DNA from 3 places in the Streptomyces sp. NPDC048415 genome. Region 1 is predicted to be linked to each of the others. Evidence: riboswitches for the same ligand, from Rfam matches in the RefSeq annotation. Region 1 holds a riboswitch; each other region holds the start of a gene.
What was found. Region 1 has a riboswitch for cyclic di-AMP ahead of AB0D27_RS13550 (transglycosylase family protein). Riboswitches for the same ligand answer to the same signal wherever they lie in the genome.

Region 1 (3,681 bases):
TGGACTCCAGGTTCGGGGCGAAGCCGCCCTCGTCACCGAGACCGGTGGACAGGCCCTTGGTCTTCAGCACCTTCTTGAGGGTGTGGTAGACCTCGGCGCCCCAGCGCAGCGCCTCGGAGAAGGACTCCGCGCCGATCGGGGCGATCATGAACTCCTGGATGTCCACGTTCGAGTCGGCGTGCGACCCGCCGTTCAGGATGTTCATCATCGGAACGGGCAGCAGGTGCGCGTTCGGGCCGCCCAGGTAGCGGAAGAGCGGGAGGTCGCTGGCCTCGGAGGCGGCGTGCGCGACGGCGAGCGAGACGCCGAGGATGGCGTTGGCGCCGAGCGAGCCCTTGTTGTCGGTGGCGTCCAGGTCGAACATCGCCTGGTCGATCAGGCGCTGCTCGGTGGCGTCGTAGCCGACGAGCTCCGGGCCGATCTGCTCAATGACGGCGAGGACGGCCTTCTCGACACCCTTGCCCTGGTAGCGGTTGGGGTCCCCGTCGCGGAGCTCGATGGCCTCGAAGGCGCCGGTGGAAGCGCCGGACGGGACGGCGGCACGACCCGTGCTGCCGTCGTCGAGGCCGACCTCGACCTCGACCGTGGGGTTGCCTCGGGAGTCCAGGATTTCCCGGGCTACGACGACGTCGATGGACGGCACGAGCATCTCCTTCTGGGATGTGACGCGGGTACGCAGAGCTTTTCGCGGGCTCTGCGAGATGAGCCTAACCGCCTCGGAGGGATCGGCCAGCCGGTCGACCACCCCTTGGGCAGAACCGAGAGTAAATTGTTTCCGAACGGAACAAAAACCTGCCCCGTACATGAAACCCGCCCCGCGCCGGCCCGACAGGAAAAAGCCCCGCTCCGGTGCGTACGGGGGAACACGCACCGGAGCGGGGAGCCCGTGGGGACGGGGGCCCTCACCGGGGTCTCCACCATGGAGACCCCTTCTACGAGAGGGCTGTCATTCAGCTGAGGTGCAGCTGCTGACCGGGGTAGATGAAGTCGGCGTCGTCGACGATGTCCTTGTTCAGCTTGAACAGCTTCTGCCAGCCGCCCTTGACGTTCTTCTTCTCGGCGATCGAGCTGAGGGTGTCACCCTTGACGACCTTGTACTCGCCGTCACCCTTCTTGACCTTCTTGCCGGTCGGGGTGGTGACGGTCTTCTTGGCGACCGGGCGCTCGGTGGAACGGGAGGCGGGCTGCTCCGTCGTCCGGGTGGTGGTGCTCTGCGAGCCGCTCGACGAGGAGGAGCTGGAGGGCGTGGACGTGCCACCGCTGTACGCGGCGCTCGACAGGCCCGTGCCGCAGGTCGGCCAGGCACCCTTGCCCTGCGCGGCGAGGACCTTCTCGCCGATGGTGATCTGCTCCGACTTGGAGGCCTGGTTGGCGGTGGAGGCGTAGGCGGTGCCGCCGTACGCGGCCCAGGTGGAGGACGAGAACTGCAGGCCGCCGTAGTAGCCGTTGCCAGTGTTGATGGACCAGTTGCCACCGGACTCGCACTGGGCGACCGCGTCCCACTCGGAGGAGGTGGCGGCGGAGGCGTTGCCGGCCGCCATCAGCGGGGCGGCGATGGCGACACCGGTGACACCGGCGAGCGTGGCGACACGGGTGGCCTTGGAAGGACGGCGGTGCTTGCCCTTGCTGGAAAACAGCATGGAGAGATCCCCTCACCGACGCCTGCGAGGTGAGCTGTCGGGTTCGGGCGGGTGAGTGCCCGGCCGCGCGCCTCGGCCCTTCGGCCTCTGGCGCACGTCTTCACCCCAAGCCGCTCCCGGTCAACTCCCGGGCGCGGCGCTTACCTTGGGTCCCCCGCTCCTGCCTACGGCGCTTGACGCGACGACTGTTCCCGTACGGCCGCTGGCAGGATTCGGCGTTGCGACCGTCGGGGCCCGCGGTGGCGAGCGATCACGACCGTAGACATGCGATCGGCGGAATTCCAAAGACGATCAGGGCTTCTGAGACCCATCTCTCACTCGCGCCAAACCGGACATTACACGGCGAACCAGGACGCGAACTCCCGCTACTTTTCGTCCGTTTCAGCACCAACTGCAAGACTCTGACCGGGGATGATGAGGTCGGGATCGGCACCGACCGTCTCCTTGTTCCCGGCGTACAGCTCGGCCCATCCACCCTTGAGGTCAAGGTCGTCGGCGATCGTCCAGAGACTGTCACCGGTGCGCACGGTGTACGAGCCGTCGGCGGCGTCACGCGAGGCGCTCGAGCCGCGCGAGGCGTGCCGCCCGGAAGCGCTGTCCGTACGACCGTCGGTCACACCCTCCGCCGTGCCCTCGTCGGCGCTGCCGCCACGGTGACGGCCCGCGCCGGTCGTCCCGGACTCGGACGCACCCGAAGAGTCGCCGTTCTGCGTGGAGTTGTCCGATTCGCCATTCGTGGCGGTTTTCGCGTCCGAGCTGTCGGAACCCTGTGAGGTACCGGAAGACGTGTCGGACTTCGTCGAGTTCCCGGTCGCGTCCGAGGAGGAGCCGGACGAGGAAGAGGAGTCGGACGACGAGTCGGACGAACCGGATGAAAGAGACGAACTCGGCGAGTCGGAGGAACTTGACGAGCCCGAGGAGTCCGACGAGCCGGACGTGCTCGACGAGTCGTTCGCCACCCCCGTGTCGACCTCGACCTCGCCCGAGTTCTTGCTGAGCCCGGAGAGCGGCCCACAGGTGGGCCAGGCGGCGAGACCCTTGGCATCGAGGAGCTTCTCGGCGACGGCTATCTGCTGCGAGCGGCTGGCCTGATCGGGCCTCGAGGCGTACGCGAGACCGCCGTGCGCCTCCCAGTCGTCCTGGGTCAACTGCAGGCCGCCGAAGTACCCGTTGCCGTCATTGGTGCTCCACGCGCCGCCGCTCTCGCACTCCGCGACCCGGTCCCACGTGGTGCCGTCGGCCGCGCTCGCACTGGTGGCGCCGAGCAACGGGATCGCGATGGCCGATCCGGTCACTCCTGCGGCGACGATGAGGGCCGGGGCCTGACGGGGGCGACGATGACGGCCGTTCCCGGAGCGCATGCGGAAGCCTTTCGCGTGACAGCAGGTGACTACAGCGGCAGATGGGCCGCGTTGATGGGTGAACGTATCCGCACTCGAACGCTTGTCACAAGTCGATGCAGCGCAGATCACGTGAAGATCACAGAGTTGAGGGACCGTCACTTTTTCCCTGGTGAGAGGCGGTTTCCCGCCCTGCCTACCGCCCGGGTGCGAACTCCACGGGAAGCGTGCGCAACCCCCGCATAATGAGCCCGCCACGCCAGCGCAAATCGGCAGAATCTCCCGCGAGTTGGAGATCGGGGAGGCGGGTGAGGAGGGTGGCGAGGGCGGTCTGCCCCTCCAGGCGGGCGAGCGGCGCGCCGAGGCAGTAATGGATGCCGTGACCGTACCCGAGGTGCTGATTGTCACGCCGCGAGAGGTCGAGCGTGTCCGGCTGCTCGAACCGCTCGGGGTCACGGTCCGCAGCCGCCAGTACGACGAGGACGGGGTCGCCGGGCGCGATGTCCTGCCCGCCGATCCGCACGGCCTCGGTCGCGAACCGCCACGTGGCGAGTTCGACCGGCCCGTCGTAGCGCAGGAGTTCCTCCACCCCGGTTTCCAGGAGCCCGGTCTCCTTGGCGGCGAGGGAGGCCTGGAGGCGTGCGCGCTGTTCAGGGTGGGTGAGAAGCGCGTACGTGCCGTTGCCGATCAAGTTCACCGTG
Region 2 (3,681 bases), on a different contig from region 1:
TCCGCGACCTGGACGCTGCCCGAGCGCGACGGATGGCGGCTGTCCCAGCTGCACGGCCGATGGGCGGCCGAGTCCCGGCTGGCGCGCTCCCCCCTCACCTACGGTGAGAAGGTCATCGGCAGCCGGCGCGGGCACACCGGGCACCAGCACCTGCCGTGGGTCGCGCTCGACACAGAGGCGACCGAGGAGACCGGCGAGGTCTACGGATGCGCGCTCGGCTGGTCGGGTTCCTGGCGGATCTCCGTGGCCCAGCTTCCGGACGCGCGCGTGCAGATCACCGGCGGCGCCGGGTACGACGACTCGGGACTGCTGCGACTGGAGCCGGGGGAGTCGTTCACGACCCCCGTCTTCGCCGGGCTGTGGAGCGACGGCGGCTTCGGCGGGGCGAGCCGGGCCTGGCACGCGTACCAGCGGGCGTATGTCATCCCCGACGCCGGCCAGGACCGGCCGGTGCTGTTCAACTCCTGGGAGGCCACCACCTTCGACATCTCCGAGGAGCAGCAGCAGGCGCTCGCGCGGCGGGCCGCCGCGATGGGGGTCGAGTTGTTCGTGGTCGACGACGGCTGGTTCGGGGCGCGCACCAGCGACCGGGCCGGCCTCGGCGACTGGACGCCCAACCCCGACCGCTTCCCCGCGGGACTCAAGCCGCTCGCCGACCATGTGCACGGGCTCGGTATGCGGTTCGGGATCTGGGTCGAGCCGGAAATGGTCAATCCGGACAGCGAGCTGTATCGCACGCACCCCGACTGGGTGCAGTTCCAGCCGGGTCGAACCAGGACGGAATACCGCAATCAGCTTGTACTGAACCTCGCGCGCCCGGACGTCCAGGAGTATCTCTGGGGGCAGCTCGACGGCCTGCTCTCCAGCGCCCCGATCGACTATGTGAAATGGGATTTCAACCGCTGCTTCACCGACGCGGGTTGGCCGGCCGAGCGCTACCCGCAGAAGCTGTGGGTCGAGCACGTACAGGCCCTGTACGCACTCCTCGACCGGCTGCGGGCCGCCCACCCGGGCGTCGCCTTCGAGTCCTGCTCGGGCGGCGGTGGCCGTATCGACCTGGGCATCATGGCGCGCACGGACCAGGTGTGGACCTCCGACAACACCGACCCGCTCGACCGGCTCGCCATCCAGTACGGCTTCAGCCAGGTCCACCCGGCCCGGATCATGGCCGCGTGGGTCACGGACAGCCCGAATACGCAGCTCAACGGGCGCGCCAGCTCGCTGCGCTTCCGCTTCGTGAGCGCCATGGCCGGGGTGCTCGGTGTCGGCGGAGACCTCACCAAGTGGAGCGAGCAGGAACTCGACGAGGCGCGGGAGTGGGTGGAGCTCTACAAAGACATCCGGCCCGTCGTGCAGCGCGGCGACCTCTATCGGCTGCGGCCCCCGGAGGGCGGGCTGAGCGCGGTGCAGTACGTCCACGGCGACGAGACCGTCGTGCTCGCCTGGCTCCAGGCCCAGCACCACGGTGAGCCCGTCGCCGCACTCCGGTTGCGCGGACTCGACCCGACACAAGCGTATGAGTGCCGCGAAACGGGCGAAGTGTACCGAGGGGCGGTGCTGCTGCATCACGGGGTGCGGACGAGGCTTCGCGGCGACCTCGATGCGACGGTTATCCGACTGCGTCGCATCTGACTGTTCTGTCCGAATTGGCGTCTTCATTCCAACTAACCCTGGAATAAAGCACCGTGGGGTGAGGTGCGTGAGGAGCGTCATATTCGTGACGATGCGTTGCGGCGTCCATTTCACAATCAGCCCGAATTCAAAGGCGGGTTGAGGAACGGAAAAGATCGTCCATGCACGGAGGGTGACCGGAATTCCGGCATGGATCAAGAACGGCACGTGCATAGAAATCGCCCATGGTTGTCGAAGCGCTCTCATCTCGCTTACGTTCTGCCCCAATCCGGACGGACGCCCAATCCTGCCGCCGCCCGGAATCCGCACACTCACCCGCACACGGCAGGAGCGGGGGACCCACAGGTTCCATGCCTGTTCCGGTCTCCGGAACGGCTAGGGGTACAGCCGCGCATGCGCACGGCCGGGCATCTCCAGCCCGCACCCGACAGCTCACCTCGCAGGCGCCGGAGAGGAACTCGTCATGCCCGCGAAGGGTAAGCACCGCCGTCCCAAGTCCCAGCGTTTCACCCGCTCGATCGCCGTGGCCGGAACCGGTGGCGCCGCGCTCGCGCTGCCTCTGATGGGGGCCGCCGGCGCCCATGCCGCGACTCCGACCGCCGCTGTCGCGCAGAAGGCCGTCGCGCAGAAGGCCGTCGCGCAGAAGGCCGTCGCGCAGAAGGTCGAGAAGACCGCGACCGCCGCTCCCACCGCCGCGAAGAAGGTGGCCGCGACGAAGACCTACGCGGTGAGGGCCGGCGACTATCTCTCCAAGATCGCCGACGAGCAGAACGTCAGCGGCGGCTGGAAGAAGCTCTACTCCGACAACCGCTCGGCCATCGGCAGCGACCCGTCGCTGATCCACCCCGGCCTGAAGCTGACGATCGGCAAGAAGGCCGCGGCCGCCGGCGCCACCCAGTCGTCCACCAAGACGACGACCTCGGCCGCGAAGACCACCAAGACCGCCACGGCCAAGCCCGCCTCCATCGCCACCAGTTCCGGTTACACCCTGCCGGTCGAGGGTGCGACGATCGGCACCGGCTACAAGGTGGCGGGCAGCATGTGGTCCAGCGGTTACCACACCGGTGTGGACTTCGTGGTCCCGACCGGCACCACCATCAAGGCCATTGCCCCCGGCACCGTCGTCTCCGCGGGCTGGGGCGGCGCGTACGGCAACCAGGTCGTCATCCAGCACGCCGACGGCCAGTACTCGCAGTACGCCCACATGTCCGCGCTCTCCGTCTCGGCGGGCCAGACCGTGACCGCGGGCCAGCAGGTCGGCCTCTCGGGCGCGACCGGCAATGTCACCGGACCGCACCTGCACTTCGAGATCCGCACCACGCCGAACTACGGCTCGGACGTGGACCCGGTCGGGTACCTGCGCTCGCACGGCGTCGCCGTCGTCTGACGCCGCTCCCTGCTCCTGACGGCAGGACCGCCTCCAAAGGCCGGACCCCACGATCCCCGGGGTCCGGCCTTCGGTGTTCCGTGAGCGGTTCATGATCAGCGCTAGTTCATCTCGGCGATCGACGGCGAGACGGGCACCGAGCGCACCCGGCAGCCGGTCCCCGACGACTTCGTCGCCGACGGCCCCTCCGGCATCGCCTACCTCGACGGCGAACACCCCAGCCTCGTCATGAAGTTGGTCACCCGCGTCGGAGCCGGGCGCGGAGTCTTCCGCGTCCTCTTCCAGACGTGGGACTTCAACGGGACGGATCTGACCCGGCGCTGGAAGTACGTTGCCCCCTCGGGCAGCGGCGCCACCAGCTTCCACCAGATCCGTACCGTCGACGTGGACCAGGGCGGCAGCGACGAGATCGCCGATGGCAACTACGTCGTGAACAGCGACGGCACCCTGCGCTACGTCGTCGACGGGGCTATTCACGGTGACCGGTTCGACATCGCCGACCTCGACCCCGACAGGCCGGGCCCGGAGGGCTTCGCCATCCAGCAGTCCGATCTGGGCATCGTGTCCCACTTCCCCTGGTACGACACCGACGCCGCGTTCGGCCGCTGATCTACGACTACACCGAGCCGCTGCTCGTCGCGAACGAGCCCAACCAGGTCCGG
Region 3 (3,681 bases), on a different contig from region 1:
CCAGGAGCGCCAGTTCGTGCCGGGCGCGCTCCATCTCGGCGAGGACCCGGCGAGCCCGCGTCACCAGCAGCTCGCCCGCGCCCGTCAGCCGCGCCCCCCGATGGGACCGCACCAGCAGGGTCGCTCCCGCCTCCCGCTCCAGCTTCGCCAACTGCTGGGAGAGCGCGGGCGGGGTAAAGCCGAGGCGCTCCGCGGCCCGGGTGATCGACCCCGCCTCGGCGACCGCCACCAGCGCCGCGAGCCGTGTCGGGTCGTACATCTGGTCTCTCCTGGGCCGGTGGCAGGACGCCTGGTATAAACGATTGCTTAAGGCAGACCCAGGATAGTCGATATATGTCCTATAGGCCCGGCGCGGGCAGTCTGGTGCTCATGGACATACAGCTCGCCGCCTTCACCGTGGTCGCCGCCGGCATGGTCGCCATGCCGGGCGCCGACTTCACCGTCGTCGTACGCAACGCTCTCGTCTCGCGCCGGGCCGGAGTCGCGTGTGCGCTCGGGGTCGCGGGCGGACTGCTGGTGCACACGGCGCTGGCCGTCGCCGGGGTCGCCGCGGTCCTCACCGCCGTGCCCGCGCTGTTCCGGGCGCTCCAGCTCCTCGGCGGCGCCTACGTGCTGTACCTGGGGGTGCGCACCCTGCGCTCGCTGGGACGGCTGCGGGAGGCGGAGCCAGAGGAGACGACGTCCGGCGGGCGGCCGCTGCGGCAGGGCTTCGTCACCAACGCGCTCAACCCGAAGGCGCCGATCACCTTCCTCAGCCTGCTGCCGCAGTTCGTGCCCGCGGGCAGTCCCGCGATGCCCCGCACCCTGCTGCTGGCGCTGATCGTGGTCGTCCTCGCCCTGGTGTGGTTCCCGGCGGTCGCGCTGCTGGTGGACCGGCTCGGACGGTGGCTGCGCAGGCCTCGGGCCGCCCGGGCCGTGGAGGCGGTCACCGGCGGCGCGCTCACCCTTCTCGGTGTGGTGCTCGTCCTGGAGACCGTGAGGCTCTGACGCCACGCTGCACCAGCCGGGGCAGCACGCCCCACAGGGACAGACAGACGGCCAGCGTGCCCGCGCCCGCGGCGATCCCGGCTCCGCGCCCCAGCGTCACGTCCACGACGAGGAGCACCGATCCGGTGAACGCCAGCATCAGCACGTACAGACCCAGGTGGGCGAGGCGGGAGGAGACCCGCACGATGGTGGGCTTGGCGTTCTGCTGGAACAGCGACCGGTGCAGGGCGGCGGGGCTCGTGAAGAGGGCGGCGGCCAGTACGGCGAGCAGCAGCGTGGTGACGTACGTGGCGCGCTGCGCCGTGTCGAGGGACGGGAAGCGCTGGGTGAAGGCCAGGGTCAGCAGGAAGGCGAACAGGATCTGGACCCCGGTCTGGGTGACGCGCAGTTCCTGGAGAAGCTCGGCGAAATTGCGGTCCGCCCGTTCGAGGGGCGTCTCGTTGCGAGCGGGCTTCTCGTTCTGGCCGGGCGGCTGGTTGTGGCCAGGCGTCTCGCTGCGGGGAGGCGTCTCGTCGTGAGTGGTGCGGGGGCGTTGGTCGACCATGGGGAACGAGTAACCACTCTGACCCGTGTTTCACGCCCCTGGGGGCGGCGGCCCGCGCCGCCGCCCTCAGAGCGGGTCAGCTCACCCGGCCGTACCAGACGCTCCTCGTCCAGATCCTCTCGAGCTTCACGACCTCCCCCGTCTTCGGGGAGTGCCATATCTTTCCCTTCCCGGCGTAGATGCCGACGTGATACACGTTCCGGCCCGAGTGGAAGAAGACGAGGTCTCCGGCCTTGCGGTGCGAAGCGGAGACATGGTGCGTCTTGTTGTACTGCGCCGCGGCCGTACGAGGCAGCTTCTTGCCCGCCTTCTTGAACGAGTAGAGCGTGAACCCGGAGCAGTCGAAGCGGCGTGGTCCTGTGGCGCCCCACTTGTAGGGGGAGCCTTTCTTGGAAGCCGCGACCTGAAGTGCCTTCGTCGCGAGCGTGGCCGCCTGGGCGTCGGGTGCGACGCCAGGGACCACGAGGCTGCCGCCCACAGCGGCGATGGTGAGCGCCGAGGCCGTACCGGCCCGGGTCCACAGCGACGGGACACGATTGAGCGCAGTCATGCGCAACCCTTCGTCAGCCGCCTGTGAAGGATGACCTGTCGGATTCGGGCTGGCGAAGTTGCCCGGCCGCGTGCTGCGGCTTCACCCCAAGGACCGCCCGGAAGCTCTCCGGCGGCCCGTAGTGCTGGGTCCTCCACTCCTGCCGATGCACATCTGTCGACCGGTCATCCGGGCGGCGGCAGGACTCGGCGTCCGCCCGGACCGCCCCGCCGTTGTGGCGGGGGCTTGTCGTCGGAAGGGATCTTCACGCATAACTGTCAGAAAATCCGAATGGAATCGGTGGTTTGTGGGGTTACTCACCACTCACCCGTTCGGGTGGACACCCCTCTGTTCGACCGGGTGTTGGGGTGGCCGACCACGCTCGTACCAGCGACGGAAGGCTTCATTCCGCCTCTGCGCTACGCGCGTTGCGCAACTCTTACGCCCTCCTGAGAGGACCCGTGACTACTCCATCAGGGGGTACGCCATCTGGTCCGTTTGAAGCCCGGGCCGGACGCTCCGCCGACACGGCGCGAGCGGCGGCCCGGGTGTGGGTGCGTCAACTGTCGGAGTGCGGCGGCACCGTGACCCGGGCCGCCCGCCGCTCGCCGTCGAGGACCCGCAGGGCCTGGGCCAGAGTCGGGGCATGCACCTCGCTCTCGCCGCGCTGATGCATCAGCGTGAGGGCGTCCCGCAGCGCGGTGGCCTTGCCGACCAGTGCCTGAGCGGCCCTCAGGCCCCGGTAGGTGTCTCCCGGGCGGGCCGGGTTGATGCGGCCGAGCAGATCGACCACGTCGAGATAACGGTCGATCAACTCGGCCTCCGCGCGTGTCAGCGCGGGCAGCGGAGGCAGTTCGGGTGGGAGCATCGGCCGATCACCTCGCGCCGGGCGCGGTGCGCGAGGCCTTGCGGCTCGGGATGATCCGGTCGACGAGGCCGTACGCCACCGCCGCCGGCGCGTCCAGGATCTTGTCCCGCTCGATGTCCGCGGCGACCCGCTCCGGGCTCTGTCCCGTGTGCCGTACGAGCATCTCCTCGAGCATCCTTCGGGTGCGCAGCAACTCCTCGGACTGGATGACCAGATCGCTCGCCTGGCCCTGGACCGGCTCGGGAAGTGAGGGCTGGTGGATGAGTACGCGGGCGCCGGGCAGCGCGAACCGTTTGCCGGGCGTGCCCCCGGCCAGCAGCACGGCCGCGGCCGACGCGGCCTGCCCCAGGCAGACGGTCTCCACGTCGCAGGTGACGAACCGCATCGTGTCGTAGACCGCGGTCATCGCGCTGAACGAGCCGCCGGGGGAGTTGATGTAGAGCGAGACGTCCTGATCCGGGGCCAGGTACTCGAGGTACATGAACTGTGCCATCACATCGTTCGCCGAGGTGTCGTCGATCGGCGTCCCGAGGAACACGATCCGCTCGTCGAGCAGCTTCGAGTACGGATCCAGGGTCCGCCGGCCCGCACTGGTGCGTTCGGTGAACTCCGGCAGGACATGGCGGGCGGACGGGTCGTTCATGGCTCGCGCCTCCTCTGGGGGACTCCTGGGGGACCCTCCTGTCAAAAATGTACAGGACGTACAATGCCTGTCGGCAGGGTGCTCGCTGACAGCGAAAAAACGAGGAGATC

Region 2: it holds a riboswitch for cyclic di-AMP, as region 1 does, so the genes downstream of both, AB0D27_RS04340 (LysM peptidoglycan-binding domain-containing M23 family metallopeptidase) here and AB0D27_RS13550 (transglycosylase family protein) in region 1, are expected to answer to the same signal.
Region 3: it holds a riboswitch for cyclic di-AMP, as region 1 does, so the genes downstream of both, AB0D27_RS09230 (C40 family peptidase) here and AB0D27_RS13550 (transglycosylase family protein) in region 1, are expected to answer to the same signal.

What each region holds. Positions count from the first base shown of each region.
Region 1 is NZ_JBEZKJ010000015.1:96,705-100,385, forward strand. It holds gene eno (phosphopyruvate hydratase) at 1-649, opposite strand, end outside; gene AB0D27_RS13550 (transglycosylase family protein) at 951-1,640, opposite strand; cyclic di-AMP (ydaO/yuaA leader) riboswitch at 1,645-1,822, opposite strand; gene AB0D27_RS13555 (transglycosylase family protein) at 2,006-3,001, opposite strand; gene AB0D27_RS13560 (cytochrome P450) at 3,177-3,681, opposite strand, start outside.
Region 2 is NZ_JBEZKJ010000003.1:265,243-268,923, forward strand. It holds gene AB0D27_RS04335 (alpha-galactosidase) at 1-1,632, shown strand, start outside; cyclic di-AMP (ydaO/yuaA leader) riboswitch at 1,935-2,091, shown strand; gene AB0D27_RS04340 (LysM peptidoglycan-binding domain-containing M23 family metallopeptidase) at 2,096-3,019, shown strand; gene AB0D27_RS04345 (hypothetical protein) at 3,212-3,628, shown strand; partial or broken gene AB0D27_RS04350 (DUF6250 domain-containing protein) at 3,616-3,681, shown strand, end outside.
Region 3 is NZ_JBEZKJ010000008.1:157,363-161,043, forward strand. It holds gene AB0D27_RS09215 (LysR family transcriptional regulator) at 1-259, opposite strand, end outside; gene AB0D27_RS09220 (LysE family translocator) at 370-987, shown strand; gene AB0D27_RS09225 (DUF6328 family protein) at 941-1,531, opposite strand; gene AB0D27_RS09230 (C40 family peptidase) at 1,608-2,081, opposite strand; cyclic di-AMP (ydaO/yuaA leader) riboswitch at 2,085-2,250, opposite strand; gene AB0D27_RS09235 (hypothetical protein) at 2,620-2,928, opposite strand; gene AB0D27_RS09240 (ATP-dependent Clp protease proteolytic subunit) at 2,936-3,571, opposite strand.